DNA from 3 places in the Streptomyces sp. A2-16 genome. Region 3 is predicted to be linked to each of the others. Evidence: riboswitches for the same ligand, from Rfam matches in the RefSeq annotation. Region 3 holds a riboswitch; each other region holds the start of a gene.
The links. Region 3 has a riboswitch for S-adenosylmethionine ahead of thrC (threonine synthase). Riboswitches for the same ligand answer to the same signal wherever they lie in the genome.
Positions count from the first base shown of each region.

Region 1 (9,974 bases), 4.5 Mb from region 3:
TAGGCGTCGGCGTCGAGCATCACCATGTCCTGGCTCTCGATGTCGAGGCCGCGAAAGCCGGGTGGGAAGGGCAGGGCCATGTGCTCGGCCATCCTCTGCGTGAGGGCGTCGACCTTCGCTTCGGACATGCGGAGATCTTGCCAGGAACTCACCGACGTCGAGGTTCAGTTCGCGGACCCCGACCCGGCGAAGCAACGCGGAGCGAGGTCGAGGTCGGGATCGCGCGCTGGGGCGGCGCCATGGGGGTCGACCGTGTAGTGGGCTGTGGCGGTGAGCACCTCGTACGCGCCCGTGTCGGCGAAGCGGTGGCCCTCGGCGAACGGCTCGCGGGTGTGCACCTCCAACTGCACGGCCGGTTCCGGAAAGGGAGTCATCGGACCGCTGCCTCCTGCGGCGACGGGGAGGCGGGACGCCAGCCCAACTCCGGTGCGATCAGGTGTCGCACGTCGTGCAGGATCTGTTCGTACTCCTCCCGGCGGAACTCGTACGGCAGTTCCAGGCGCAGCTCCGACACCTGTGAGAGCACGGGGTCGGCGGCCAGTTGTTCGAGGATCTGCTCGGCGGTGCCGACCACGTCCGGGGCGAACAGGATCCGTTTCGGGCCCAGTGCCGCCAGGGTCTGCGGCTTGAGGGTGCGCTCGTGCCGACCGGCCGCGTAGTCCCGGTAGCGGGCCCGGGTGGCTGCGTCGGCGCTGTCGAACGGCACGATCACCCGTCCCAGCGCCACCCGCGCCGCCGACCGGTCGTTGCCCAGGCTGCTCCGGTACTCGGAGAGCAGGTTCAGCTGGGCGGTGGTGAAATCGTCGGTGTCCTCGCTGGAGACGATGTTGCCGGACAACAGGTTGAGACCGTTCTCGGCGGCCCAGCGGACCGACCGCAGGCTGCCTCCGCCGTACCAGATCCGCTGCACCAGACCGGGATTGTGCGGCTGCAGCCGGGGCCGCTGGATGTTGCCGGGGGAGTGGATCACTGTGTCCGGGCCGCCCAGGTAGTCGCCGCGCAGGTTGTCGACGAGGCGGGCGATCCTGCCGTACGACAGGTCGAAGCCGCGCCAGTCGCCGTCGTACACGAGGTCGCCCAGCAGTTCGGCGTGCGGCATTCCGGTGCTGAAGCCGATCTGGAGGCGCCCTTTGGACAGTACGTCGGCCAGCGCCAGGTCCTCGGCGAGGCGAAAGGGGCTCTCGTAGCCGATCGGGATGACCGCCGTGCCCAGTTCGATGCGCTCGGTGCGCTGACCGGCCGCAGCGAGGAACACGGCGGCCGAGCCGACGCCGTGTTCGAGGTGGCGCTGTCGGATCCAGGCGCCGTCGAAGCCCAACCGTTCGCCGTACTCGAAGAGTTGGAGCGTCTCCTCCAGGCCGGTGTACGGGTCGTCGTCGGAGAAGTTGCCCGGGGTGAGCAGAGCCAGTGAGGTGATGGTGGGAGTGCTCATGTGTTGCCGGTCCTCAGCTTTTCGTGGGCTCGGGGGAGGGGACGCGCCCGCCCGGGATCGCCGCGAGGAGTTCGCTGGTGTACTCGTGGCGGGGGCGGGTGAACAGCTCTTCCGGCGGGCCCGCCTCGACGATCCGGCCGGCCCGCATGACGGCGACCTGGTGCGCGATCTGGCGTACGACGGCGAGGTCGTGGGAGATGAAGAGGTATGCCACGCCCGTGTCGGCCTGCAACTCGGCCAGCAGTTCCAGGACTTGGGCCTGCACGGACACGTCGAGCGCGGAGACCGGCTCGTCGCACACCACCAGGTCGGGGGAGAGGGCGAGGGCGCGGGCGATCGCCACCCGCTGACGCTGCCCGCCGGAAAGCTCCGCAGGGCGCCGTTCCAGCGTGGTGGTGGGCAGCGCCACCCGGTCGAGCAGTTCGCGGGCGCGGGCGAGCCGGGAGGCGCGGTCGCCGACCTTGAAGGCCCGGAGCGGTTCGGTGATCACCTCGGCTATGGAGAAGCGCGGGTCGAGGGAGGCGTACGGGTTCTGGTAGATGAGCTGGGCGCGGCGGCGCAGCTGCCTGGCCTGGGCGCCACGCGCGCTGGTGACGTCGGTGCCGTCGAACAGGACCTTTCCGGCGGTCGTGTCGGTGAGCCGGAGCACCACACGAGCGGTGGTGGACTTGCCCGAGCCCGACTCGCCGACCAGGGCGAGGGTCTGGCCTCGCTGGAGGGCGAAGCTGACGTCGTCGACGGCGCGCAGGGTACGGGGCCCGTCGCCGGTGCGGGGAAGTCTGAACTCCTTGACCAGGTTGCGCACTTCGAGCAGCGGGGCGGAGTCCGTCTTCGGGACGGGGATGCCTGTACGAGGCCGAGCGGTGGTCAGGCTAGGGGCGCTGGCCAGCAGATGCCGGGTGTACTCGTCCCGGGGGTTGGCGAGGATGTCGTGTGTCGGGCCCGCCTCCACCACCCTGCCCTGCGACATGACCACCAGGCGCTGCGCCCGGTCGGCGGCCACTCCGAGGTCATGGGTCACGAGCAGCACCGCGGTGCCCGACTCCTCGGTGAGGCGCTGGAGATGGTCGAGGATGACCCGCTGCACAGTGACGTCGAGCGCGCTGGTCGGCTCGTCGGCGATGATCAGCTCGGGCTTCGCCGCGATGGCGATGGCGATCAGGGCGCGTTGCCGCATGCCGCCGGACAGTTCGTGCGGGTACTGCTGTGCGCGGGTGGCCGCGTCGGGCAGCCCGGCCCGGTCGAGGACGGCGATCGCTTCGGCGGCGGCCGAGCGGCGGGTCGCCAGACCGTGGATGCGCAGCACCTCGGAGACCTGGTCGCCGATCCGCTTGACCGGGTTGAGCGACACCGTCGGGTCCTGCGGGACCAGCCCGATCCGCGCTCCGCGCACGGTGCGCAGCTCCGCCTCGGACAGCGTGGCCAGGTCGTGCCGGCCGAAGCGGATCGTGCCCGCGTCTATGGCGCCGTTGCCCGACAGGAGCCGGGTGATCGCGTGCGCGGTCGTGCTCTTGCCGGAGCCGGACTCACCGACCACGGCCGTCACCTGCCCCGGCCATACGTCGAGGTCGACGCCGCGGACGGCCGGGACCGTGCCGGCCCGGGTGCGGTACGACACCGACAGGCCGCGTATCTCCAGCAGGGGTGTGGTCACGTCGTCACCGTTCTCACGTTCGTCGGTCATCGCTGCCGGGACCATTCGCCGTCCAGCGCCCGGGCGATGCGGTTGGTGGACAGCACGGTCGCGGCGATCGCCAGACCGGGCAGCGCGGTCAACCACCAGGCATTGGCGAGGTAGTTGCGGCCGTCGGAGATCAACGTGCCCCATTCCGGGGCCGGCGGGGGAGCGCCGTAGCCGAGGAAGCTCAGTGCCGACACGGCCAGGATGGAGGAACCGAAGTCGAGGGTCGCCAGGACGATCACCGGGCCCGCGGCATTGGGCAGCACGTGTCGGCCGAGCACCGAGTACCAGCGGGCCCCGCTCGCGCGGGACGCCTCGACGAACACCGCCTGCCGCACCCGCAGGACCTCGGCGCGTGCCACCCGGGCGAAGGACGCGACACTGGCGATGCCGACCGCGACCGCCACCTTCACCGTGCCGTACCCGAGCGCGGTGACGAGGGCCAGCGACAGGAACAGCGCGGGGATGGACAGCAGTACGTCGACGAAGCGCATCAGCACGTCGTCCACCCAGCGGCCCACGAACCCGGCGACCACGCCGAGCAGACCGCCGACCACGAACGCGACCAGCACCGCGATCAGCGTGGCTTTGAGGGAGAGCTGGGCGCCGTGCACCACACGGGAGAACACATCGCGCCCCAGCTCGTCCGTGCCGAACCAGTGCGCGCCGCTCGGGCCGCGGAAGTTCTGCGACGGCACGCCCTTCAGCGGATCCTGCGAGGTGAGCAGACCGGGCCAGAACGAAGCCAGCACCACGAACACGAGGACGGCGACCGACAGCAGCAGGCCGGGGCGGCGCAGCAGGAAACGCAGCGTCCGTCGTGCGTCGGCGCGGTGGCCTGCTGGGCTTTCGGTCCCGGGGTCGAGCGGTCGGGCGAGGCCGAGAGCCGCCTCGGCCGCGTCGTCGACAAGGCTCTGGCTCATGCGAAGCTCGCCCTTCTGTCCGAGGCCACCACGATCCGCGGGTCGAGGAGTGGATAGACCAGGTCGATGACCAGGTTCGTCGTCACGAAGATCAGCGCTCCGAAGGCCACCACCCCCTGGACCACCGGGATGTCCTGAGCGGTGACCGCCGCCGCGGTGACGCGGCCGAGGCCGTCACGCGAGAACACCGTCTCGACGACCACCGAGCCGGCGATCAGCTGTCCCACCAGCAGGCCGACGACCGTCAGCGCCGGCAGGGACGCGTTGCGCAGCGCGTGCCGCACATGGACCCGCCACCGCCCTGCGCCCTTGGCCCGCGCGGTCTCCACGTAGGCCTGGTCCAGGGCGGTGAGCAGGCTCTTGGCGAGCACCTGGGCGACCTGCGCGCCGGTCGGGACAGCCAGCGTCAGCGCCGGCAGGACCAGGCCGCGGGGCCCGTCGCTGCCGAACGCCGGGAACCAGTGCAGTCGGAAGGAGAGCGCCTCGACGAGCAGCAGCCCCACCCAGAACGTCGGGACCGACACCCCGAGCGGGGGCAGCGACAGCAACACCTGCCGCAGCCACCGCTGCGAGGTGTACGTGGCCACGATCGCGAGACCGCCGCCGAGAAACACCGCCAACAGCATTGCGGCACCGGTCAGTTGCAGCGTCTGCGGCAGCGCGTCAGCCAGAGTGGAGGTCACCGGGCGGCCCGTGGACACCGCGTCGCCGAAGTCCCCGCGCACCGCCCGTCCCAGATGGTCGGCGTACTGCACGAGCACGGGCTTGTCGAAGCCGTACTCGTGCCGCAGCGCGGCGAGCCGGGCCGGATCGACCTCACCCGAATCCATGCCGGCACCGGCCATCGCGGTGACCGGGTCACCGGGCAGCCAGTTCAGTACCAGGAACGACACCGTGTACGCCGCCCACAGCACCCCGGCCGCCTGCGCCAGTCGCTTGATCACATAGCGGCGCACGCGCTAGCCGATCCAGGTGTCGTGCAGCTGGATGCGGCTGCCCGAGTCGAAGTCGAGGCTGTGCACCTTCTTCGACACGGCCAGCTGGGTCTGGAGCTCCACCACCGGCACGTTGTACGCGTTCTGCACGATGAGCTTCTGCGCCTCTTCCACCAGCTGCTTGCGCTTCGCGGTCTCCGTGGTCGCGGCCTGCTCGGACAGTGCCGTGTCCAGCGAACCGGCCGGAAGCTTGTAGGAGTTGTTCAGCTGGGTGGAGAAGGAGGTGCGCAGGATGTCTGGATCGGCGCGGGTGGTGTTCCCCCAGACCACCTCGAAGTCACTCGACTGGACCGTGGTGGCGAACTCGCTGACCTGGCGCTGCTGGAGCACCACGTCGATCCCGACCGCCTTCAGTTGCTGCTGGACCAGCTCCAGAGCGGGCTGGTTGGTGGCCGCGTTGGGGAACCAGGTGATGGTCAGGCGGAGCTTCTTGCCGTCCTTGACGCGGATCCCGTCGCTGCCCTCCTTCCAACCGGCCCCCTCGAGAAGGGACTTGGCCTTGGCCGAGTCGAAGGAGAGGTCCGTGGAGAGGTCGGTGTAGTCGGGTGTGGTGTGTGCCAGGACGCTGGTCGCCGGCTGGGTGCCGGTCGGGAACACGGTGTCGGCGATCTGCTTCCGGTCGATGGCGGCCAGGATCGCCTGGCGCACCTTGGTGTCCTTGAGGAGGGGCCGGGAGTTGTTCAGCCCCAGGCCGAACACCACACCGGGGTTGGCCCGGCGCAGGAGGGTGACCTGACCGCCCTTGAGGGCCGCCTCGTTGGCCCTGCCGACGCTGCTGATCGCGTCCACCTGCCCGGACTGGAGACTGCCGGCCCTCACCCCCGCCTCGGGCACGACCTTGAACACCACCTTGTCGAGATAGGCCTCGCCCTTCTTGGACCACAGCGAGGAGCCCCAGTCGTAGCCGGTGCGTTTGGCCAGAGTGATCGACTGGTTCTGCACGTACTGCTTCAGCACGAACGGCCCGGATCCGACCACGCCCTCGGTGCACTTCTGCTGCGGGGTCTTCTTCACGCTCGCCGACGACTCGATGCCCAGCGTGTGGGTCGAAGTCGCCTGCAGGAACTGGGCGTTGGGCTGCTTGAAGGTCACCTTGACGGTGAGCGGGTCCACGACGGAGGTGCTCTTGACGCCGCTGAGGTACCCCTGGGCGAGGGTTCCGAGGGCGCCGAGCTTCGGCACCGCGTCGAAGTTGTCCTTGACCACCTGCGCGGTCAGCTCGGAGCCGTCGCTGAAGGTGACACCCGAGCGCAGGTGGAACGTGAACGTGGTGGCGTCGGAGTTGACGTCCCAGCTCTTGGCCAGCCACGGCACGATCTTGCCGGTCTCGGGGTCCTGGTCGGTCAGGGAGTCCACGGTCTGGCGTACCGAGTAGATGCTCTCGTTGCTGCCGACCTGCTGCGGATCCACGCAGCCGGAGTCGGAACCCACCGCGAAGGTCAGGGTGCCGCCGGACTTCGGCGCGCCGCTGCCGGCGCCGGAGCCGTCGCTGCTCGAACCGCAGGCGGTCAGCAGCACACCGGTGGTGGTCAGGGCGGTCAGCGCCGCCCATCGGGAGGATCGGAAATCCGGAATTGCTCTCACGGAGGGGTACTCCTACTCGTGTCACCGGGCACAGGTGCCGCGGGAGGCACAGGCGTGCGTGGGCGTACGGCCCCGCTCGGCGTGCTGCCGGTGGCGGGGTGGCGCAGTGCATACAGGGATCAGGGGAAACGGGGCCGCGGAGGCAGAGGGCGGGATCAGGCGGGGACGGGTACGGCGACGACCGGTGCCGGACGTCCACCGGCCGTGGGCAGGCCTGTCAGGCCCGCCAGGTGCGTCAGGCCTGACAGAGGCTGCTGTTCGAACGCTTCAGGTCGATGTGGCGCCGGCGCGAGAGCCGGGAGAACACCACGGCGACGGCGAAGGCACTGAGGTCATCACAACGAAGACGCATGCCGATCCTTCCCGTCTCCGGCCCCGCTCGGGGGCCACGCGCTTGCGGTGATCGTCGGTGATCCCGCCGGGCTTTCACCTGGAGCACCCCACCGCGCGGGAGGGTTGCCGGTCAGCAAGCCAGGGCTTGACGCTGACACTCAATGCCGTTCGTGATCGTACGGAGCGGACTTGTGGTACGTCAATGCCGCAAGAGGGACGCCCCGTTGGAGAGAGCCGGTCTGCCATCTCCCCGTTCTGCCGGGGGCGACCCTCGCCCTTGCGGAGGCTCTCGCCGTGCTCGCGCTCACAGCCGCTCGCGGGGGATCTTCTGGCCCGCCTCGATCGCCACCGGCAGCCGGTTCTCGGCCGGGGGCAGCGGGCAGGTGGCCAGGTCGGTGTAGGCGCACGGCAGGTTCGCGGCGCGGTTGAAGTCCAGGACTACCGTGCCGTCGGCGGCGGGGGGACCGAGGGCCAGGGACCGGTTGGCGGCGTAGGTGGTGACCCCCGACGTCGCATCGGTGAACAGCACCGTCAGACTGCCCGCACCGCGTCCGGGGAACGCGGTCAGGGACAGCTGACGCCCGTCCAGCTCGAACTCCACCCTGCCCGGAGCGTCGTACACGTGCTCAAGGCCCTCGACCGCGGCACCCACGGTGGTCGGCCGCGGCTCCTCGAAGGGGATGTACCGGCCCGTCACGGCCCAGCGCGGGTCGGGGGCGTAGGCGGGCGTTCCGGCGAAGGCCGTGCGGAGCGGCGCGTCCGGGTGCCGGGGGCGCAGGATGTCGTTGCCGCCGCGCTTGGCGACCTCGATGACGGCGTCTCCCCAGACCGCGTGGATGTCGCTGCGCTCGGGAAGAACGCCGAAGCGGTGTTCACCCCGGACCGGCGTTCCGTCGATGACCAGTTCCTCGTCGTCGGCGAGGTTCACGACGACTCCGTCGGGGCCGGTGTGCCATGTGCCCGGTGCGTCGGGGAAGCGCTGCGGCCGGTCGTCGAGCCAGTGCAGGCCGGTGATCGCCAGGAACCCGTGGGGGTCGGCGAGCCGGGCCTCCTGGGCGCGGTGCCAGTCCAGCCAGCTCTCGGTGAAGGCCTGGAGGTCCGTTGTGGTGGCCTCGGTGGTCATGGTTTCTCCTTCGAGGGGTGCGTGCGGGGACATGTCGGGCATACGTCCCGACGGGCGTACTCAGCCGGCCAGTTCGCCGAGGAGTGCCCAGGTGCGTCGGCGATCCGTCTCACCGGCGATCTCGGTGCCCGTGAAGACGACCTCGGTGGCGCCGGCGTCCCGATACCTCCGTGTCTCGGTCTCGACTGTCTTCTCGTCGCCGATGACGGCCAGGTCGGCGGCCCGTCGGCCGCCGGAGAGTTCGATGACCCGGGCGTAGGACGGGATCTGTTCGTAGAACGCGAGGTTCTCGGTGGCCTGCGCCCGGACCGCGTCCACGTCGTCGGTGACCACGCCGGGCACCAGAGCCACGATCCGGGGTGCGGGACGGCCGGCGGCCTCGGCCGCTGCGGTCACGGCGGGAACGATGTGTTCCGCCAGGGCGCGCGGACCTGCCAGGTAGGGCAGGATCCCGTCCGCCAGTTCACCGCTGACCCGCAGTGCCTGTGGCCCCATCGCGGCGACCAGCAGGGGGATTCCGTTCCCGGCGCCCGGTACGCGCGCCGGGATCGGGGTGGTGGCGGTGAGCAGTTCGCCGTGGAAGTCGGCCGTGCCGGTTTCGGTCAACTGCCTTAGTGCGGTGAGGAATTCACGCAGGCGGGCGATGGGGCGTTCGAAGGGCATGCCGAAGCCCGTCTCGGTGAGCAGTTTCGTGCCCAGGGCCAGACCGAGGTGGTAACGGCCGTGGGTCGCCGCCTGGGCCGTCTGGGCCTGGCTGGAGACCAGCAGCGGATGCCGGCCGAAGACGGGGATCGCGGAGGTGCCCACCTGCAGTCCGGGCACCTCGCGTCCGACGATCGCTGCGAGCTGGGGTGAGTCCGCGCCGAACGTCTGGCCGAACCAGGCCGACCGCAGCCCGGCGGCCGCGGCTTCCTGGGCCAGTTGCACGCTGGCGTCGACCTGGTTCTGTGCCTCGGATGCGTTGAGTGCTACTCCCACGGTCATGTCAGTCATGGGTGGCTGTCAGCCCGCCTGCCGGTGGTCCGGTGCGGACCGGTGGGTGAGGGGTTCGCGCAGCCCGAGGTGGTCACGGAGCGTGGTGCCGGTGTAGTCGGTGCGATACAGCCCGCGCTCCTGAAGTTCCGGGACGAGCAGGTCGACGATGTCGTCGAGGCCCTCGGGGATGAGGTACGGGGTGACGTTGAAGCCGTCGATCGCGCCGTGCCGTACGAAGTGGGCGAACTTGTCGGCCAGGGCGGAGGGGGTGCCGACGTGGCCGCGCTGCGGGCCGAGCGCGATGACGGTCTCGCGCAGCGACCAGCTGTGTGCCTCCGCCTTCGCCCGCCATTCGGCCACGACCGCGCGCGGGTCGGCGATGCGCCGTGCGCCGAAGGAGCCGTCGTTGTCGCTGACGACGGGGTCCTCCTTGGGCAGCGGCCCGTCGGCGTCGCGATCGGACAGGTCGATGCCCCACAGCAGCCCTGCGATCCCCAACGCCGTTGCGGGGGTGACCTGTTGGAGGCGGATCCAGCGCTTCTTCTCCCGGGCCTCCTCCTCGGTGGCACCGATGATGATCTCCGTGCCGGGCAGGATCCGCAGGTCGTCGTCGGGCCGCCCTGCGGCGCGCAGACGGGTGCGGATGTCCTCGGCGAAGGCCAGGGCGTCGTCGAAGTCGGTGCCGTGCGCGGAGAAGATGACGTCGGCGTTGCGGGCCGCGAAGTCGCGCCCTTCGCCGGAGTCACCGGCTTGGAAGATGACCGGGTGGCCTTGTGCGCTGCGCGGCAGGGTCGGCGCGAGGTCGACGTCGAACTGTGCTCCCCGGTGGCGCACTTGGCGTACGGCACCGGGCGTCGACCATGTCCGTGCCTCCGCGGAGTCGGCGACGGCTCCGTCCTTCCAGCCGTCCCAGAGGGCGCGGGCCACC
Region 1 covers NZ_CP063808.1:4,750,929-4,760,902, forward strand. The annotation lists gene IOD14_RS21315 (hypothetical protein) at 1-128, opposite strand, end outside; gene IOD14_RS21320 (hypothetical protein) at 165-374, opposite strand; gene IOD14_RS21325 (LLM class flavin-dependent oxidoreductase) at 371-1,432, opposite strand; gene IOD14_RS21330 (ABC transporter ATP-binding protein) at 1,446-3,116, opposite strand; gene IOD14_RS21335 (ABC transporter permease) at 3,113-4,036, opposite strand; gene IOD14_RS21340 (ABC transporter permease) at 4,033-4,992, opposite strand; gene IOD14_RS21345 (ABC transporter substrate-binding protein) at 4,996-6,615, opposite strand; SAM riboswitch class IV at 7,001-7,114, opposite strand; gene IOD14_RS21350 (DUF1684 domain-containing protein) at 7,253-8,071, opposite strand; gene IOD14_RS21355 (LLM class F420-dependent oxidoreductase) at 8,132-9,055, opposite strand; gene IOD14_RS21360 (NtaA/DmoA family FMN-dependent monooxygenase) at 9,074-9,974, opposite strand, start outside.
Region 1: another riboswitch for S-adenosylmethionine. It lies ahead of IOD14_RS21345 (ABC transporter substrate-binding protein); the one in region 3 lies ahead of thrC (threonine synthase).

Region 2 (9,974 bases), 1.7 Mb from region 3:
CGTCGAGCACCGCGTCCCGCAGGTTGGGGCCCGCCACGAACTCGGTGGCCATCCACGGCCGCGCCGCCTCGGTGTCGGCGTCCACGACCCGCGCGGTGTACGTGCCCGCCCCGCCGACGGTCTGCGCGGCCCGGACCTCGTGCCGGAACCGGGCACGGAAGGTACGGTCCCCGGCGTGCTCGGTCCGTACGACCTTCACGGCGAGCCGCGGCCCGCCCCGCGCCTCGGCGAGATACACCTCGCCCATGCCGCCGGACCCGAGTCTGCCCAGGACCTCGTACGGCCCGATGGTCCGCGGGTCCGTCTCGCGCAGCTCCTGCACCCCGTGCTCCCCCTGCTTTCGTACGGCTGCTGAGGGGGAGCGTATACGCGCGCCGGTGGCCGGTACCTCAGACGGCCGGGACGCAGCGGCCGTCCTCGGTGCGGTACGTCCACTTCGCACCGTCCGCGACCAGTTCCTTCACGGCCTTCACAAACCGCTCGACGTGCTCGTCCGGCGTGCCCGCGCCGAAGCTCACCCGGATCGCGTTGAGGGACTTCTCGCCGGGCGCCGCCTCGGGGGCGCCGCACTCGCCCTGGGACTGCGGGTCGCTGCCGAGGAGGGTGCGGACGAGGGGGTGGGCGCAGAAGAGGCCGTCGCGGACGCCGATGCCGTACTCGGCGGACAGGGCGGCGGCGAAGTGGGAGCTGTTCCAGCCCTCGACGACGAAGGAGATCACGCCGACCCGGGGGGCGTCGTCGCCGAAGAGGGACAGCACGCGGACCTCGGGGACCTCGGCGAGCCCTGTCTTCACCTTCTCGACGAGGTACTGCTCGCGGGCCACCAGGGTGTCGAAGCCGGCCTCGGTCAGCGCCCTGCAGGCCGAGGCGATGGAGTAGGCGCCGATGACGTTCGGGGAGCCGGCCTCGTGGCGGGCGGCGCTGTCGTGCCACTCCACGTCCACTCCCCCGTCCTCGCGCCGGGTGACCTTGCGGCTGGCGCCGCCGCCCGCGAGGTAGGGGTCGGCGGCCCTGAGCCAGTCGGCGCGTCCGGCCAGGACACCGGAACCGAAGGGGGCGTAGAGCTTGTGCCCGGAGAAGGCGACCCAGTCGACGTCGAGGTCACGGACGCTCACGGGGTGGTGCGGGGCGAGCTGGGCCGCGTCCAGGACGATCCGGGCGCCGTGGGCGTGGGCGGCGGCGGCCAGCTCGCGGACCGGCCACAGTTCGCCGGTGACGTTGGACGCACCGGTGACGCAGACCAGGGCCGGGCCCTGAGGGTCGCGGTCGGCGAGGGCCTTCTCCAGCGTCTCGACGGCCTGGTCCGGGGTGCGCGGGGCGTCGAGGTAGCTGACCCGGGCGTCCTGCCAGGGCAGCAGGCTCGCGTGGTGCTCGGTCTCGAAGACGAAGACCTGGCAGTCGGCGGGGAGGGCGGCGGCGAGGAGGTTCAGCGAGTCGGTGGTCGACCGGGTGAAGACCAGCTGGTCGTCGTCCCGGCAGTCGAGGAACTCGGTGACGGTCCTGCGGGCGTTCTCGAAGAGGTCGGTCGACAGCTGGGAGAGGTAGCCGGCCCCGCGGTGCACGCTGCCGTAGTAGGGCGCGTAGGCCGCCACGTCGTCCCAGACCCGCTGGAGGGCCGGAGCGCTGGCGGCGTAGTCGAGCGCCGCGTAGGTGACCTCGCCGCCGGTGACGAGCGGGACGGTGACATCACGGCCCAGAACGGGCAGCTGGGAACAAATGGTCTGGGCGGAGGCAGCGGTGGAGACAGACATGGGGGACTCCCGGGCAAAGAGAAAGGTGAGATGGGTGTGCGGAGGCGGGGCTCGGCGCCCTATCGCATTCGCTTGCTCACGGAAGACTCCTCGAACGACCAGGATCCCTGGTTCGTGAGGGATCCGCGCTTGCCGCAGACCTCGCTGCCTACGGCCTGGTCTTCACCCGGGGCACCCCGCCACGGACGGAGGGTTGCCGGACAGTCGGCCGGGGCCTCATGACTGTCACTCATGACCTGGTCAAAAAAAGTACGCGAGGTGATCGTCGTCCCGCAACCCGTGTCCGGATCGCGGGACGACACCCCGCCGGGCGCTAGGCGTTGCTCGCGGCCACCCAGCGCTCCAGGGTCCGCTTCGCCGCCCCGGAGTCGATCGCCTCGGCCGCCTTGTCCATCCCGGCCCGCAGCTGCTCGGCCAGCGTCCCGGGACCGGGCTCCAGGGCCACCAGGGCGGCCGCCGAGTTCAGGAGCACGGCGTCCCGCACCGGGCCCGTCTCGCCGTCCAGGAGCTTCCTCGCGACCTCCGCGTTGAACGCCGGGTCACCGCCGCGCAGGGCCTCCACAGGCACCAGCTCGATGCCGACGTCCCGGGGGTCGAAACTCTCCTCGGTGACCTTGCCGTCGCGGACGACCCAGACGCGGGAGGTCGACGTGGTCGTCAGCTCGTCGAGGCCGTCGTCCCCGCGGAAGACCAGGGAGGAGTTGCCGCGCTCGGCGAAGACGCCCGCGACGACCGGTGCCATCCGCGGATCCGCGACCCCGACGGCCTGGGACCGCACCCGGGCGGGGTTGGTCAGCGGTCCGAGGATGTTGAACACCGTGCGGATGCCCAACTGGCCGCGTGCGGCGCCCGCGTGACGCAGTGCCGGATGGAACTTGATCGCGAAGCAGAAGGTGATCCCTGCTTCCCCGGCCACCTCCGCCACCCGCCGCGGGGTCAGCTCCAGGTTGACGCCGAGCTTCTCCAGGACGTCCGAGGCGCCGGACGCGGAGGAGGCGGCGCGGTTGCCGTGCTTGACGACCGTGGCGCCGGTTCCGGCCACGACGATCGCCGACATGGTGGAGATGTTGACGGTCTTGGCGCCGTCGCCCCCGGTGCCGACGATGTCGACCGTCCGCCCGGGGACCTCGATCACGTTGGCGTGCGCGTACATCGCCCGGACGAGGCCGTTGATCTCCTCGACCGTCTCGCCCTTGGCGCGGAGGGCGACCACGAAGCCCGCGATCTGTGCGTCGGTCGCCTCGCCCTGCATGATCCGGTCCATCGCCCAGGCCGTCGCCTCGGCGCTCTGGTCACGGCCGTACAGCAGGGCGTTCAGCACCTCGGGCCAGGAACGGCCCGCCGCGATGTCGCCTCCAGCGGGGGTCACAGCGCTCATGGGGCCGCTCCAGATGTCGTAGAAAAGTGTCCTCACACCCTATCCAGCGCGGAGCACGGCGAAGGGCCCCGTCCGGTGTTCGGACGGGGCCCTTCGCCTCCGGCGGGCCCGGCGCGTCGGCGCGGGGAGCAGCGCACGGCAAAGGGCCCGTCCGGCGTTCCGGACGGGCCCTTCCACCGCGCGTGGCGAGCGCAGCGACAAGCAGTGATCAGTGGTGGCCGTGGCCGCTCGTGATCTCCTTGTACTCCTCGACGGTCGGCTTGGCGATCTGGGCTTCCTCGCCGTAGTACGCCTCGCTCAGCTTGGCGCGCAGCTTCTCGGAGCCCTTGACCTTGCGCTCGACGCCGTTCTCGTCGACCGTGGCGCCGATCGCGGCCGGCTTGTACTGCTCGTGCGCGGTGAGCGTGTGCAGCTGCTCCTGGCTGAGCGGCTCGTGCACCTCGATGAACTCACCGTGCGGCAGGCGCTTGATGATGCCGGACTCGCGACCGTGCAGCACCTTCTCCTTGTCGCGGCGCTGGAGGCCGAGGCAGATCCGCTTGGTGGCGACGAACGCCAGGACCGGGGCGACGAAGAACGAGACCCGCACGAACCAGGTGATGGCGTTGATCGACAGGTGGAAGTGGGTGGCCCAGAGGTCGTTTCCACCACCGATCAGCAGCACCATGTACCAGGTGATCCACGCGACACCGAAGGCCGTACGCGTCGGGGCGTTGCGCGGGCGGTCCAGGATGTGGTGCTCGCGCTTGTCGCCGGTGACCCAGGACTCGATGAACGGGTAGACCGCGATCGCGACGAGGACCAGCGGGAAGATCACCAGCGGGATGAACACGCCCAGGACGAGCGTGTGACCCCAGAAGTTGATCTCCCAGCCCGGCATGACACGGATCAGGCCCTCGGAGAAGCCCATGTACCAGTCCGGCTGGGCGCCCGTGGACACCTGGTCGGGACGGTAGGGGCCCATCGCCCAGATCGGGTTGATGGAGGCGATCGCCGCGATGGCCGCGATGACACCGAAGACCAGGAAGAAGAAGCCTCCGGCCTTGGCCATGTAGACCGGCAGCAGCGGCATGCCGACGACGTTGTTGTTGGTCTTGCCGGGGCCCGCGAACTGCGTGTGCTTGTGGTAGAAGACCAGGATCAGGTGGCCGACGACCAGGCCGAGCATGATGCCCGGCAGCAGCAGGACGTGGATCGAGTAGAAGCGGGCCACGAAGTCGCCGCCCGGGAACTCTCCGCCGAACAGGAAGAACGACAGGTACGTGCCGACGATCGGCACGGACAGGATCGCGCCCTCCATGAAGCGGACACCGGTGCCGGAGAGCAGGTCGTCCGGGAGCGAGTAACCGGTGAAGCCGGTGAACATGCCGAGGACGAACAGCAGGAAGCCGAACAGCCAGTTGACCTCACGCGGCTTGCGGAACGCGCCCGTGAAGAACACACGCATCATGTGCACGAACATGCCGGCGAGGAAGATCAGCGCCGCCCAGTGGTGGATCTGCCGGATCAGCAGACCACCGCGCACATCGAAGGAGATGTGCATGGTCGAGTTGAACGCCTCGGACATCAGCTGTCCCTGCAGCGGGACGTAGCTGCCGTGGTACTCCACCTCGTTCATCGACGGGTGGAAGAACAGCGTCAGGTACACACCCGTGAGGATGATGATGATGAAGCTGTAGAGGCAGACCTCACCCAACATGAACGACCAGTGGTCGGGGAAGATCTTGCGCATATTGGCCTTGGCCAGGGAGTAGATCCCGAGCCGGCCGTCGGCCCAGTCGGCGACGCGCTCGCCGGCCGGTGCCTTGTCGCGCGAGCGCGACTCGGTGGTGGTCTCAGTGCTCATCCGCGCTCCCAGAATGCAGGACCGACGGGCTCCTCGAAGTCGCCGAGCGCTTCGAGGTAACCCTGGTCGTTCACGCCGATGCGCAGCTGCGGCAGGGCGTGACCGGCGGGGCCGAAGATCACCCGGGCACCGTCGGAGAGGTCGAAGGTGGACTGGTGGCAGGGGCAGAGCACGTGGTGCGTCTGCTGCTCGTACAGGGAGATCGGGCAGCCCACGTGGGTGCAGATCTTCGAGTACGCGACGATTCCCTCGTACGACCACTCGAGCTCGCGCTTGTCCTTGATGTTGTCCGGCTGGATGCGGACGATCATCAGGGCGGCCTTGGCGATCTCGGTCTGGAACTCCTCGTCGTGCTCCTCCAGGCCCTCGGGCTTGGCGAAGGTCAGCGAGCCGACCGCGACGTCGGAGGGACGCAGCGGCTCGTTGGTGTTCATGTTGACGAGCTGGAGGCCCTTGCGCCACATGGTGTGGCGGAGCTTGGTGCCGGGCAGCGGGCCGAGGTCGCGCAGCAGCATGACGCCGGAGAGCGGGAACAGGGCCAGCGCGCCGAACATGGTGTTGCGGATCAGCTTGCGACGGCCGAGCGCCGACTCCTTGGCACCCTGCTTGAAGTCCGCGTGGACCTTCGCGCGGACCTCGGGGGACGCCTCGATCGGGTGACGCTCGTCGGCGATCTCCTCGTCGGACATCAGGGTGCGGGCCCAGTGGACCGCGCCCGCGCCGATCGCGAAGAGGGCGAGACCGAGGGTCAGGCCCAGCGCGAAGTTCAGCGCGTTGATGTGCCCGATCGGGAAGACGAAGATCGACTTGTCGTGGGGGATGCCCACGTACGAGGCGATGAACCCGACGGTGGCCAGCATCGACACCGTGAACAGCATGGCCACCGTGCGCTCGGACCGCCTGGCGGCCCGCTCGTCGATGTCCTGCACCCGGTGCTCGTGGGGCGGGAGGCCGGGGTCCGCGAACGGGTTCTTCTCGTCCGCGACGCCTACCGCGCCGTGCGCGTCCTGCTCTGCGGGCAGGTTCTCTTCTGGAATGTCTTGGCTACTCATGACTTCTTGGCCTTTGCGGTCCGAGCGGCGACCCAGACGGCGATCGCGATCAGCGCGCCGAGGCCGAAGATCCAGGCGAACAGGCCTTCGGAGACCGGGCCGAGACCGCCCAGCTCAAGGCCGCCGGGGCTCACGGTGTCGTCGCCGTTGACCGCGTTCAGGTACGCGATGATGTCCTTCTTGTTCTGCTCCGACAGCGTGGTGTCGGGGAACGACGGCATGTTCTGCGGGCCGGTCTGCATGGCCTCGTAGATGTGCTTCGGGTCGACGCCTTCCAGGCTCGGCGCGAACTTGCCGTGCGTCAGCGCACCACCCTTGCCGGTGAAGTTGTGGCACTGGGTGCAGTTGTCGCGGAACAGCTCACCGCCCTTGGCGATGTCGGCACCGTCGGGGCCGTACTGCGCCTCGGTCGGGATGCTCGGACCGGCGCCCAGCGAGGAGATGTACGCGGCCAGCTGGTCGATCTCGGCCTGCGTGTAGATGACCTTCTTGCGCGGGACCTGCGCGCCCGGCTGCTGGGCCGGCATGCGGCCGGTGCCGACCTGGAAGTCGACGGCGGCGGCGCCCACGCCCACGAGGCTCGGACCGTCGGAAGAGCCCTCGCCTCCCCTGCCGTGGCAGCTGGCGCAGCCTACGGCGAAGAGCTTCTTGCCCTCGTCGATGGCAAGGGACTGGGCGGTTTCATCTGCCTTCGCCTTGTCCGCGGGCGCGAACACGGCGTACAGCCCCCCGGTGCATGCCAGCGCGAGGAGTAGGACGACGAGCGCTGCCAGCGGGTGGCGTCGTCGTGCGGAGAGCTTTTTCACGGATTACCCCGGTGTCAGGATCTTCTGCGTCGATGCTTGCGATGTCGGGAGCGGGCCCGGCTACTTGATCATGTAGATCGTGGCGAAGAGGCCGATCCAGACGACGTCGACGAAGTGCCAGTAGTAGGACACGACGATCGCCGCGGTCGCCTGCTCGTGGGTGAACCTCTTGGCCGCGTAGGTACGCCCGAGAACGAACAGGAACGCGATGAGGCCGCCCGTCACGTGCATGCCGTGGAAGCCGGTGGTCAGGTAGAACACCGAGCCGTACGGGTCGGAGGAGAGCGAGAGCCCGTCCTTCTTCACCAGCTCCGTGTACTCGTAGATCTGACCGCCGATGAAGATCGCGCCCATGATGAAGGTGATGATGAACCAGCCCCGGAGCTTCTTCACGTCACCGCGCTCGGCTGCGAAGACGCCGAGCTGGCAGGTGAGGGAGGAAAGCACCAGGATCGTGGTGTTCGTCGCCGAGAACGGGAAGTTCAGGCTGTGCGCCATTTCCTTCCAGTGGTCGGGACCCGTCACCGATCGCAGGGTGAAGTACATCGCGAAGAGGGCCGCGAAGAACATCAGCTCGGAACTCAGCCAGATGATGGTTCCGACGCTGGTGAGGTTCGGCCGGTTGACCGATGGGTGCGCGTGCCCGGTTGTCTCTGTCGTTGCTGTCGCCACGACCGACATTATGTCGGTCGCTTATCCCGCCCTCACCCCGGGGGGTGCCGTTCGGAGTGTCTCCCTGCTCCATACCGGTGTTGACGTGGTGTTCAAGGGAGTAGCATCCGGCCCAACGGGCCTGTCCTTACGACGCTGACGTCACGGAGGAACAATGCAGCCGACCGCCACGGTGCTGGTCTACAGCGACGATTCCAACACCCGCGAGCAGGTGCGGCTCGCCTCCGGCCGGCGACCGGCTCCCGACGTCCCGCTGGTCGAGTTCCTGGAGTGCGCCACGCCCGCCGCGGTGCTGAAGGAGCTGGACAAGGGCGGGATCGACGTCTGTGTGCTGGACGGGGAGGCCGTGCCGATGGGGGGCATGGGCCTGTGCCGGCAGATCAAGGACGAGGTGTTCCACTGCCCGCCGGTGCTGTTGCTGATCGGGCGGCCGCAGGACGCGTGGCTGGCGACGTGGAGCCGGGCGGAGGGGGCGGTGACGCATCCCGTGGATCCGGTGGAGTTCGCCGCGGCGCTGGCTTCCCTGTTGCGGGACCGGAAGGCCTTGAGCGCCTAGGGACCCCAGGGAGCCGGTCCGGTCCGCTGCCCTGAGGTGTCTCTAGACGCTCCGGGGCCTCAGCCTGGCCTGTTGTGCCGGGCTGGGGGCGTCCGGGGTGCCGGCCACCAGCGCGCTGCCGTCGCGCCACTTCTTCCAGTCCACGTTCCAGTCGCCGAAGCCGTTGCCGAAGGGCTCCATCGTGTCGCCCTCGGAGTTGACGACCTGGACCACGTCGCCCTCGCGGACGGTGTCGAAGAACCACTCGGCGTTCGAGGTGCTCATGCCGGTGCAGCCGTGGCTGACGTTGGCGTAGCCCTGGGATCCCACCGACCAGGGGGCGGCGTGCACGTACTCGCCGCTCCAGGTGACGCGGGTGGCGTAGTAGACCGGGAGGTCGTACGACTCCGAGGAGCCCTCGGCGATCCCGATGCTGGTGCCGCGCATACGTACGAAGTACTCCTTGCCCAGCACGACCTTGACGCCGTTGCGGGTGTCGAAGCCCGGCTTGCCGGTGGTGACCGGGAGCTCCTTGATGACCTCGCCGTTCTTGTAGACCTTCATCGAGTGTGACGAGGCGTCCGTCACAGCGATGACGCGGTCGCCGGTGGTCAGCCGCAGGGCCTTGCCCTTGCCGCCCCAGAGCCGGTCGCCGATCTTGAGGCCCTCCAGGTCGCTGCGGACCTGGATCGTGGCGTGGGCGGGCCAGTACTCCTTGGGGCGGTAGTGGAGCTCCTTGTCGTTCACCCAGTGCCAGGCGCCCGGCACGGCGGGCGTGGAGTCCACCCTGAGGGCACGCTCGACGACCGCCCGCTGGGCCTTGTCCTTGACGGGTCGGTCCAGCTTGGCGGTGATGGGCTGGCCGACGCCGTAGGTGCCCGACTTGGGACCGAAGGTGACGTTCAGGCGCTTCTTGCCGAGCGGCTTGCTGGTGTCGAAGTCGAGGACCTTGCGGCCCGGTGCCCCGTCCTCGTCCTCGGTGCTCACGCGGACCGTGTAATGGGCGTTCGCGGCCAGCGGGGAGGTGCTGTGCCAGCGGGTGCCGTCGTCGGAGAGTTCGCCCGCCAGGAAGCGCCCCGTGGCGTCCATGGCCGTGACGTCGGTGATGCGGCCGTCGTCGTCCTCGGCGGTGACCTCGAGCGGCTTGTCCGGGTCGGCCTTCTTGTCGTCGCCCGTGGGCGCGTTGAAGGCGATCTGATCCGCCGCGTCGTACGGAGTGGCCGCCAGCGGGTTCCCGTCGGACCCGCAGGCGGAGGCGCTCGCGCCGAGCGCGATCACCAGCAGGGTGCAGCTGACGACGGTGCGGGTACGCGGTACGTGGTTCATGACTTCACGCTAGGAAGCAAAGTCAACTCCGGCACGCCGAGTGACTCGTACGAGTGATCAGTCTTGCGGCAAAAGCAGGAGCCCGGACGCTCCTGACGGAGTGTCCGGGCCCCTGATGAGCGCGGTTCGTGCTACTGGGTGCGGTTCTCACCGCGGTAGTACTCGAAGACCCAGCCGTACAGGCCGATCATGATGACCGGCACCGAGAAGTACAGCAGCCACCAGCCGATCGCGACCGACAGGAAGGCGAGGGCGCCGCCGAAGCCGAGGGCGAGCGGCTGCCAGCTGTGCGGGCTGAAGAACCCGACCTCGCCGGCGTCGTCCGCGACGTCGGCCTCCTTGTTGTCCTGCGCGCCGGCGTCCACCCGCTTGGCCGTGAAGCCCAGGTAGAAGCCGATCATGATGGACAGGCCGAAGGCCAGGAAGAGCGCGGTGGTACCGGCCGGCTCCTTCGACCACACGCCATAGACGATCGCCATGACGAGGATGAAGACGCTCAGCCAGATGAACATCCGTCCCTGGATCTTCACTTCCCGGCCTCCTTGCCGCCGTTGCCGGCCAGAGCCTTCTCACCGTGACCGGCGTTCTCGAGCTGGTCGAGCGCGGCG
Region 2 covers NZ_CP063808.1:7,566,279-7,576,252, forward strand. The annotation lists gene IOD14_RS34055 (serine/threonine-protein kinase) at 1-322, opposite strand, end outside; gene IOD14_RS34060 (aminotransferase class V-fold PLP-dependent enzyme) at 390-1,751, opposite strand; SAM riboswitch class IV at 1,872-1,988, opposite strand; gene trpD (anthranilate phosphoribosyltransferase) at 2,065-3,129, opposite strand; gene IOD14_RS34070 (cytochrome bc complex cytochrome b subunit) at 3,338-4,975, opposite strand; gene IOD14_RS34075 (Rieske 2Fe-2S domain-containing protein) at 4,972-6,027, opposite strand; gene IOD14_RS34080 (c-type cytochrome) at 6,024-6,833, opposite strand; gene IOD14_RS34085 (heme-copper oxidase subunit III) at 6,894-7,514, opposite strand; gene IOD14_RS34090 (response regulator transcription factor) at 7,660-8,061, shown strand; gene IOD14_RS34095 (Ig-like domain-containing protein) at 8,104-9,366, opposite strand; gene IOD14_RS34100 (cytochrome c oxidase subunit 4) at 9,498-9,896, opposite strand; gene ctaD (cytochrome c oxidase subunit I) at 9,893-9,974, opposite strand, start outside.
Region 2: another riboswitch for S-adenosylmethionine. It lies ahead of IOD14_RS34060 (aminotransferase class V-fold PLP-dependent enzyme); the one in region 3 lies ahead of thrC (threonine synthase).

Region 3 (9,974 bases):
GATGCGTGCCGTCGTTGATCAGCTCGACCGTGATCCGCTCGTCCTCCAGGAGGGCGGCGATGGGGCCCGGGGCGCGATGGCCCAGGGGCGGCATCGCGTTGAAGAGATGCGTGGCCACCGTGGCGCCCGCGTCGATGGCCTCGAGGGTCTGCTCGTACGTCGCGTCCGTGTGCCCGACCGCCGCGATGACGCCGTGCTCGGCGAGGAGCCGTACGGAGTCGATGCCGCCGGGGAGTTCGGTGGCCAGCGTGACCATCCTCGCCTGCCCGCGCGCCGCGTCGATCAGCTTGCGGACCTCCGCCGGGTCGGGGTCGCGCAGCAGCTCCTCGGAGTGCGCGCCCTTGCGGCAGGGGGAGATGAACGGGCCCTCGAAGTGGATGCCGGCGATGTCGCCCTGTTCGGCGAGCTCGCTCAGCAGGCCGGCCCGGTGGGCGAGGAAGTCCATCTCGCCCGTGACGGTGGAGGCGACGAGGGTGGTGGTGCCGTGGTTCAGGTGGGTGCGGATGCCCTTGAGGATGTCGTCCGTGGTGCCCGAGGTGAAGGAGGCTCCGCCGCCGCCGTGGTTGTGGAGGTCGACGAAGCCGGGGACCAGCCAGTTTCCGGTGACGTCGACGACCTGGGCGTTCTCGGGGGCGGTGCTGGTGATTCGCGTGCCCTCGACGACCACTTGGCCGTTCTCGACCGTTCCCGTGGGCAGGACCACGTTGGCGCCGGAGAGCACCAGGGGGGTTCCGGCCGGCGCGGGGTGCGGGTTCGTCGTGGCTGGTCGCGCAGTTCCCCGCGCCCCTAGCGGCGTTGCCATCAGGGAATTACCTCCGTACGGTCCGTTGTCTCGAGGAGATCCCAGGCCAGCAGGCCGGCACCCAGGCAGCCCGCCGTGTCGCCCAGGGCGGCCGGGACGATCGTCGGGAGCTTCTGGAAGGTGATCCGGCTGCGGACCGCCTCCCTCAGCGGTGTGAACAAGGTTTCCCCCGCCTCGGCCAGGCCGCCACCGATGATCAGGGTGCGGGGGTCCAGGAGGGTGAGGGCGGTGACCAGGCCGTCGGCCAGGGCGTCCACGGCGTGCTGCCAGACCTCCCGGGCCCTCGCGTCCTCGGCCTCCACCGCCTTCGCGCAGTCCGCCGCGTCCGCCTCGGGATTCCCGGTGACCGCGGCCCAGGCCTCGCTGACCGCCGCCGCCGAGGCGTATCGCTCGAGGCAGCCGCGCAGGCCGCACGGACAGGCGGTGCCCCCCGGCCGTACGACGATGTGGCCGATCTCGCCCGCGAAGCCGTGGGCGCCCGCCTCCACCCGGCCCGCGATGCCGATCGCGCCCGCGATGCCGGTGCCCAGGGCGACGAAGAGGAAGCGGTCGGTGCCCTGGCCCGCTCCGATGCGGCCCTCGGCGAGACCGCCGGTGCGGACGTCGTGGCCGAGGGCGACCGGGACACCGCCGAGCCGCTCGGCGAGCAGCGCGCGCAGCGGGACGTCCCGCCAGCCCAGGTTGGCCGAGTAGGCCGCGATGCCCCGCTCCTCGTCGACGATGCCGGGGACGGCGACACCGGCCGCGACCGCGGGGGCGCCGAGGTGCTCGGTGCCGTACGCGCGCAGCTCGGCGGCGAAGTCGAGGATGCCGTCGACGACCGCGTCCGGTCCGCGCTCGCGGCCGGTCGCCCGGCGGGCCCGGTGCAGGAGCTCGCCGCCCGCGCCGACCAAGGCCGCCTTCATCCCGGTGCCGCCCACGTCGAGGGCGATGACATGTCTCACGGGGGACAGTGTGACCCTTGGACCCGCAAGAGGTCTAGTCCACTCACGTGGTGTAGACCTTAGTTCCAAGATATGTATGACTTTTCGAAAGCTTTCGAACGTGAGTGTGGGGCGGTTGTCGGTGCGGCGGCGAAGGACGGGAACGATCGCGGCGGTGTCCGCACTGGGTATGACGGCGGTCCTCGGCGGCTGCGGGCTCGGCGGAGGATCGGGTGAGGTGACGCTGAAGCTGGTCGCCGCCGACTACGGCGACAGCTCGGCCGACAGCTCCCAGAAGTACTGGGACAAGCTCGTCAAGGAGTACGAGGCCCAGCACCCCGGCGTGAAGATCGACGTCAGCGTGTACTCCTGGACCGACGTCGACCGCAAGGTCAAGGAGCTGGTCGACGCGGGGCAGGCGCCCGACATGGCGCAGATCGGCGCCTACGCCGACTACGCGGACAAGGGGCTGCTGTACAAGGCCGACGACCTGCTCGGCATCCGGGAGCAGGCCGACTTCGTGTCGCAGCTCGCCTCCGCCGGGCGGATCAACGGGATGCAGTACGGGATGCCGTTCGCCGCGTCGACCCGGCTGCTCTTCTACAACAAGACCCTCTTCGCCGACGCCGGCCTCACCCCGCCGACGACGTGGAAGCAGCTGGCCGCCGACGCCGAGGCCCTCAAGGCGGACGGGGTGAAGTACCCGTACGCGCTGCCGCTCGGCCCCGAGGAGGCACAGGCCGAGACCATGCAGTGGCTGCTGAGCGGGGGCGGCGGCTACGTCGACTCCATGGGCACGTACGGCATCGACTCCGAGGAGAACGTCACGACGCTGAACTGGCTCAAGGACGACCTCGTCGGCAAGGGACTGACCGGCCCCGTCGCGCCCGAGAACCTGAACCGGGCCGCCGCGTTCGCGGCCTTCGCCGCCGGGGACGTCGGCATGCTCAACGGGCACCCCTCGCTGATGAAGATGGCCGCCGCGAAGGGGGTGAAGTTCGGGATGGTGCCCATGCCCGGCGCCGAGGGCAGGACCAAGAACTCCATGGGCGTCGCCGATTGGATGATGAGCTTCCGGCAGAACGGGCACGCCGAACAGGTGGGCGACTTCCTCGACTTCGTCTACAGCGAGAAGAACGTGCTCGCGTTCTCGCGGGAGTACGACCTGCTGCCGGTGACCAACTCCGCGTCCGAGGCCATGAGCGGGGACTCCCAGGACGCCGACCTCAAGCCCTTCCTGAACGCGCTGCCCAGCTCGGAGCTGCCGCCCGTGGGCAAGACGTCCTGGGCCTCGGTCAGCGCGGCCGTGAAGAAGCGGATCGGATCGGCGGTGAGTACGAACGGGAGCCCCGCGGACGTGCTGCGCGGGCTGCAGCTGACCGCGCAGAAGGCGGAGTAGGCGCGGAAGCGGCCGCGGCAGCCGCCGTGGCCGCTTGTCAGTGGGGGGCGTTACGGTCGGGGCATGGAGCATGCGGAACTCGACCGCCGGGAGCGGGACGTGCTCGCGCTGGAGCGCCGCGGATTCGCCGGGCCCGGCGCGAAGGAGCGTGCGATACGGGAGGAACTGGGCCTGGCCCCGGTCCGCTACTACCAGCTCCTCAACGCCCTCCTCGACGACGAACGTGCCCTGGCCTTCGACCCGGTCACGGTGAACCGGCTGCGCAGGGTGCGGGAGGCCCGGCGGTCGGAGCGCTGAGCGTCAGCCGAGCCGCTCCGCCAGCGTCCGCAGCAGCCCCACCACGCCCTGCGGGCCGTCCACCACCAGGTCGGCCCGCGTGCGCAGTTCCGTCACCTCGTCGCTGCCGCTGCACACCAGGAGCCCGGGGGTGCCGCCGGTGCGCAGTTCGTCGACCGCGGAGTACGCGGGCAGATCGCCCAGGTCGTCGCCGGCGAACAGCACGGACCGGGCGGAGACCTCGCGCACGTGCTTCAGGAGGGCCACCCCCTTGTCCATGCCGGGCGGGCGGAGCTCCAGGACGAGGCGGCCGGGTTCCACGATCAGACCGTTGCGGACGGCCAGGTCGGTGAGGGGTCCCTGGAGGGCGTCGAAGGCGGCCTGGGGGTCGGCGGCCCGGCGGGTGTGGACGGCCACCGCCCGGCCGCCCTTCTCCTCGAGCCACGCGCCGGTCCCGGCCAGGAGCTCCGGCAGCTCGGCCCGGACCGCGGCCACTCCCGGGTGCGGGGCGGGGGCCGTGACCTCGCCCGTCGCCGCGTCCCAGCGCTCGGCGCCGTAGTGGCCGAGCACGGTCAGGTGCTCGAGGCCCGGCACCTCGGCGAAACCGCCGTTGCGGACCGCGACCGCGGCCGGGCGGCCGGTGATCACCGCCACGGACGCCACCTTCGGCGCGAGCGCCGCGAGCGCCGGCACCGCCTCGGGGTGGGCGAACGCCTTCTCCGGGTCCGCCACGATCGGCGCGAGCGTCCCGTCGAAGTCCAGGCCGATCACCGCCCGGTGCGGCTCCGCGAGGATCGCCCGCAGGCCGTCCCGCCCGGCGGAGTTGAGGGGCACAGGAAGGTTCATGCTCACCCGTTCAGCGCGGTCAGCGCGGTCAGCTGGTCCAGGAACCACTGGGCCGGGGGGAGCGCCGTCGCCGCCGCGGCCAGCCGCTTCGCGCGTTCGGCCCGTTCGTGCGCCGGCATCGTCAGGGCCTCGTGCAGGGCCGCCGCCGTCTGCTCCACGTCGAAGGGGTTCACCACGATCGACTCGTCACCGAGCTCCTCGTACGCCCCGGCCTCCCGCGACAGCACCAGCGCGCACGCCTCGTCGGAGACCACCGGCACCTCCTTGGCGACCAGGTTCATGCCGTCCCGGATGGGGTTGACCAGCGCCACGTCGGCCAGCCGGTAGGCGGCGAGGGAGCGCGCGAAGTCGTCCTTCAGATTCAGCAGGACCGGGGTCCAGCCAGGGGTGCCGAAGGTGTCGTTGATCTCCTCCGCCTGCCGCTGCACCTCGGCGGTGTACTCCCGGTACACCGCCAGGTCCTGCCGAGACGGGTACGCGAACGCCACGTGCACCACCCGCTCCCGCCACTCGGGCCGCGACTCCAGCAGCCTTCGGTAGGCGAGCAGCCCGCGCACGATGTTCTTGGACAGCTCGGTCCGGTCCACCCGCACGATGGTCTTCCGGCCCTCGCCGATCTCCTCGCGCAGGGCGACGATCCGCTCCTCGACGTCGGCCTCGTGGGAGCGGGCGCGCAGGAAGTCCGCGTCCGCGCCAAGGCCGTGCACCCCGATCCGCGTCCGTCCGAGCCCGTCCACGAGCGCCGTGCAGCAGGCCGTGAAGGCGTCCGCCCAGCGGTGGGTGAGGAAGCCGAGCCGGTCGGCGCCGAGCATGCCGCGCAGCAACTGCTCCGCGATGTCGTCCGGCAGCATCCGGAAGTACTCCACCGGCGCCCACGGCGTGTGCGAGAAGTGGGCGATGCGCAGGTCGGGGCGGAGTTCGCGGAGCATCCCCGGCACCAGGCACAGGTGGTAGTCCTGCACCAGGACCGCCGCCCCCTCGGCCGCCTCCTCCGCGAGCGCCTCCGCGAAGGCGCGGTTGTACGTCTCGTACGACGCCCACTGCCGCCGGAACTCCGCGTCGAAGGTCGGCTCCAGCGGGGTCTGGTAGAGGAGATGGTGTACGAACCAGAGGACCGAGTTCGCGATGCCGTTGTACGCGTCCGCGTGCACGTCGGCGGGGATCGCGAGCATCCGGACGCCGTCCTCGCCGACCCCCTGCCGCACCGCCTCGCGGTCGCCGTCGGACAGGGCCGAGCACACCCACAGCGCGTCGGACTCCGGCCCGATCGCCGACAGGCCGGAGACGAGGCCGCCGCCGCCGCGCCTGGCTCGCAGCGAGCCGTCGTCGCCCACGTCGTACGAGACGGGACCTCGATTGGACGCGACCAGGACGCGGGCGTTGTGCGAAGAAGCCATGCCTCGAAACCTAGCCCGGCACCCAACCGCTCAAACGTTCCCGTCCGCTGCGGCCGGACCTTCGGCCGCGGGACGGTGGCGGCCGGTCGCGCAGTTCCCCCGGTCTCCGGGCGGGACTACGCGACCCTTCTTTTCATGTACTCCGTGATCTCCCGCATCGGCGGCCGTTCCTCCGTGTCCACCGAGTACGTGCGCGGCTCGAAGCCCGTCTCGCCCCGCTCGAACTGGGTCAGGGCCGGGCGGATCATGTGGCCGCGGGCCAGCCGGAGCTGCGCGGTGCGGTAGATCGCGGCGGACATCCGGCCCAGGGCCTGCCCGTCCTGGTGACGGTGCTTGCGCACCCCCACGTCGACCTGGGCGAGCGCGTCGAGACCCACCAGGTGCAGGGCGTCGACCAGCATGCCGAGCTCCACGCCGTAGCCGACGGGGAACGGGAGCTGCTCCAGCAACGAGCGCCGGGCCGCGTACTCGCCGCCCAGCGGCTGCACGAAACCGGCCAGCTGCGGCCAGTGCATGTTCAGCAGCGGGCGCGCCATGAGCTCGGTGACCCGGCCGCCCTGTCCGGCGGCGCCGCCCAGGGGACGGTCGTACATGCCCTTGACCAGGTCGACCTCGGGGTCGGTGAGCAGGGGGCCGACGATGCCGGAGACGAAGTCCGAGGAGAACTCCTTCAGGTCGGCGTCGATGAAGCAGACGATGTCCCCGGTGGTGACCAGCAGGGAGCGCCACAGGACCTCGCCCTTGCCGGGCAGGGCGGGCAGCCGGGGCAGGATCTCGTCGCGGTGCACCACCGTGGCACCGGCCGCGGCGGCCACCTGCGAGGTGCGGTCGGTCGACCCCGAGTCGACGACGACGATCTCGTCGACCAGCGGAACCTGACGCACCAGGTCGTGACGTATCACGGAGACGATGTCACCGACCGTCTCCTCCTCGTTGAGCGCGGGCAGCACGACACTGACCCGCTGTCCGGTGCGCTGCTTGGCGGCCATGATCCGGTGCAGCGGCCGGTCGGTCAGCGACCAGGAGCGGGTGCTCAGCCAGCGCTCGACTTCTTCCAGCACGTAGGCGGCTCCTCACTTGTGATCCATCTCGCGGTTCGGACGACTCTCTCAACTGTCCTGGTCGTCGGTTACAGTCTTGAACAACGCGGATGACCATCGCATGTCCAGGGTGGCCCGCCGTTCACAACTTCATACCGCTCATCCAGAGGGGCAGAGGGATACGGCCCGATGAAGCCCCGGCAACCCTCCAGTCGGTTCTCGTAGTGATCACTGACGATCGTCTCCGCGAGGCTCCCGGCTCGGGAAGGTGCCAAATCCGTCTCACGGCGAAGTGCGTCGTGAGGAAGATGAGGAGAAAGGGCCTCGCCTCCATGGCTGCGCAGACTGTTGCAAGCACCACCGACTCCACGACCGTCGACCTCGGTCCCGCCGCGGCGCTGAGCTGCCGCGAATGCGGTCACCGCGTCCCGCTCGGCCCGGTCTTCGCGTGCGAGGAGTGTTTCGGCCCGCTCGAGATCGCCTACGACTTCTCGGCCTACGACACCGAGGAGCTCCGCAAGCAGATCGAGGCGGGACCCGCGAACATCTGGCGATACGCCCCGCTGCTGCCCGTCCCCGCGGACGTGGCGGACAAGCCCAACATCAACCCCGGCTGGACCCAGCTCGTCAAGGCCGACAACCTCGCCCGCGAGCTCGGCGTGACCGGCGGTCTGTACATCAAGGACGACTCCGGCAACCCCACGCACTCCTTCAAGGACCGCGTGGTGGCGCAGGCCCTGGAGGCGGCGCGCGCCTTCGGCTTCACCACCCTCTCCTGCTCCTCGACCGGCAACCTGGCCGGCGCGGTGGGTGCCGCGGCCGCCCGGGCCGGCTTCCGCTCCTGCGTGTTCATCCCGCACGACCTGGAGCAGGGCAAGGTCGTCATGGCCGCGATCTACGGCGGCGAGCTCGTCGGCATCGAGGGCAACTACGACGACGTGAACCGCTTCTGCTCCGAGCTGATCGGCGACCCGGCCGGTGAGGGCTGGGGCTTCGTCAACGTCAACCTGCGGCCGTACTACGCGGAGGGGTCCAAGACCCTGGCGTACGAGATCTGCGAGCAGCTGGGCTGGAAGCTCCCCGACCAGCTGGTGGTGCCGATCGCCTCCGGCTCGCAGCTCACGAAGATCGACAAGGGTCTGCAGGAGCTGATCAAGCTCGGGCTCGTCGAGGACAGGCCGTACAAGATCTTCGGTGCGCAGGCGGAGGGGTGCTCGCCGGTGTCGGTCGCGTACAAGGCGGGCCATGACGTGGTCCGGCCCCAGAAGCCGAACACCATCGCCAAGTCGCTGGCCATCGGCAACCCCGCGGACGGCCCGTACGTGCTGGACATCGCCCGTCGCACCGGCGGTGCGGTGGAGGACGTGAACGACGAGCAGGTCGTGGACGCGATCAAGCTGCTCGCCCGTACGGAGGGCATCTTCGCGGAGACCGCGGGTGGCGTGACCGTGGGCGTGACCCGCAAGCTGATCGAGAACGGGGTGCTGGACCCCTCGCTGACGACCGTTGTGCTGAACACCGGGGACGGTCTGAAGACGCTGGACGCGGTGGCGGGTACGGGACTGACCGCGACCATCCGCCCCAACCTCGACTCGTTCCGCGAGGCCGGCCTCGCGTAGTCGTCTGTCCGCGGGCCGGTGGGGGCAGGTCGCGCAGCTCCCCGAGCCCCCTGAAAGCCTTATCCGACCGGAGGTCTGAACATGAGCGTTTCCGTCCGTATCCCCACCATCCTGCGCACCTACACCGGCGGCCAGGCCGAGGTGCAGGCCGAGGGCGGGACCCTCGCCGAGGTCATCGCGGACCTGGAGAAGAACCACACCGGTATCGCCGCCCGCGTTCTCGACGACCAGGGCAAGCTGCGGCGGTTCGTGAATGTGTACGTGAACGACGACGATGTGCGGTTCGAGCAGGGGCTGGAGACGGCGACGCCCGACGGGGCCGGCGTCTCCATCATCCCGGCGGTCGCCGGCGGGTGACCGTATGACTGGTCATTACCTTCGGTAACAGTAATTACCGAGTGTTCATCCGATTGCCCTCTCCGCGAGAGAAGCGGAGGGGGCAATTCTCTATGGTTGAGCGCGGTACAGTTGGGGAAGCTGCTGCTTCCTTCATGCCGGGCGCATATGAGTGCCGACTTCGGATGCGACGAGAAGTAGCCAAAGTGTGTGGGTTCTTTGCGTCTTATGCTCCTTTTGTGGGGCCCGACTTGCCCCGAATTCGGGCGAATTCTCGCTACATTCCGGACCCCTTCCGTCCAGAATTCTCGTCCGATTGACCTGTTGCAGACGGCAGTTGGACAGATACATTCAGCCGCGGTCGACGCGTTCCGGCGCACGCCCCCAACCATGTGGGGGGTGAGGTCTGACCCGGATCCACGAAGTGTGGATCCGTGCAAGGGCCAGTAATAGGGGAGTTAGGCATGGCTCAGGGCACCGTCAAGTGGTTCAACGCGGAGAAGGGGTACGGCTTCATCGCGGTCGACGGTGGTGCGGATGTATTCGTCCACTACAGCGCGATTCAGATGGACGGCTACCGCACCCTTGAAGAGGGCCAGCGGGTCGAGTTCGAGATCTCGCAGGGTCAGAAGGGGCCGCAGGCGGACATGGTCCGTCTCGCGACTGGCTGAAGCACGCGCCGGGTAACAACAGCGTCGTTCTTCGTTCTTCTTCGAAGGGCTCGTACCCCATGGGGAGTCATGGGTACGGGCCCTTCGGCATGTCCCGGGGCCCCGCCGGGACCCCTGCCACACCCCTCGCACACCCCTCGCACCCCCTGTCGTTCCTGGCCGTTCCCTGAGAGGCGCTTGCACTCGACCATGCCGAGTGCTAATCATTGGCGTTAGCACTCTGAAGGTGAGAGTGACAACGAAGGACCGGGTCGGTGAGGCCCGCAGGCCAGGTGGGGAAGGAACCCACGAGGTGTGCGAGCCGTCCGTCGCGGGCGCGGGCGCGGTCCGAAGGAATCACCCCCAGTCCTGGAGGGACCACTTCACATGGCCAAGATCATCGCGTTCGACGAGGAGGCGCGGCGCGGCCTCGAGCGCGGCATGAACCAGCTCGCGGACGCCGTCAAGGTGACGCTCGGCCCCAAGGGTCGCAACGTCGTCCTCGAGAAGAAGTGGGGCGCCCCCACGATCACCAACGATGGTGTTTCCATCGCCAAGGAGATCGAGCTCGAGGACCCGTACGAGAAGATCGGCGCCGAGCTGGTCAAGGAAGTCGCCAAGAAGACGGACGACGTCGCCGGTGACGGTACGACCACCGCGACCGTTCTGGCGCAGGCGCTGGTCCG
Region 3 covers NZ_CP063808.1:9,291,406-9,301,379, reverse strand. The annotation lists gene nagA (N-acetylglucosamine-6-phosphate deacetylase) at 1-802, opposite strand, end outside; gene IOD14_RS41685 (ROK family protein) at 802-1,746, opposite strand; gene IOD14_RS41680 (extracellular solute-binding protein) at 1,916-3,124, shown strand; gene IOD14_RS41675 (DUF3263 domain-containing protein) at 3,188-3,421, shown strand; gene otsB (trehalose-phosphatase) at 3,425-4,246, opposite strand; gene IOD14_RS41665 (trehalose-6-phosphate synthase) at 4,249-5,643, opposite strand; gene IOD14_RS41660 (glucosyl-3-phosphoglycerate synthase) at 5,760-6,704, opposite strand; SAM riboswitch class I at 6,840-6,998, shown strand; gene thrC (threonine synthase) at 7,016-8,302, shown strand; gene IOD14_RS41650 (MoaD/ThiS family protein) at 8,384-8,659, shown strand; gene IOD14_RS41645 (cold-shock protein) at 9,103-9,309, shown strand; gene groL (chaperonin GroEL) at 9,676-9,974, shown strand, end outside.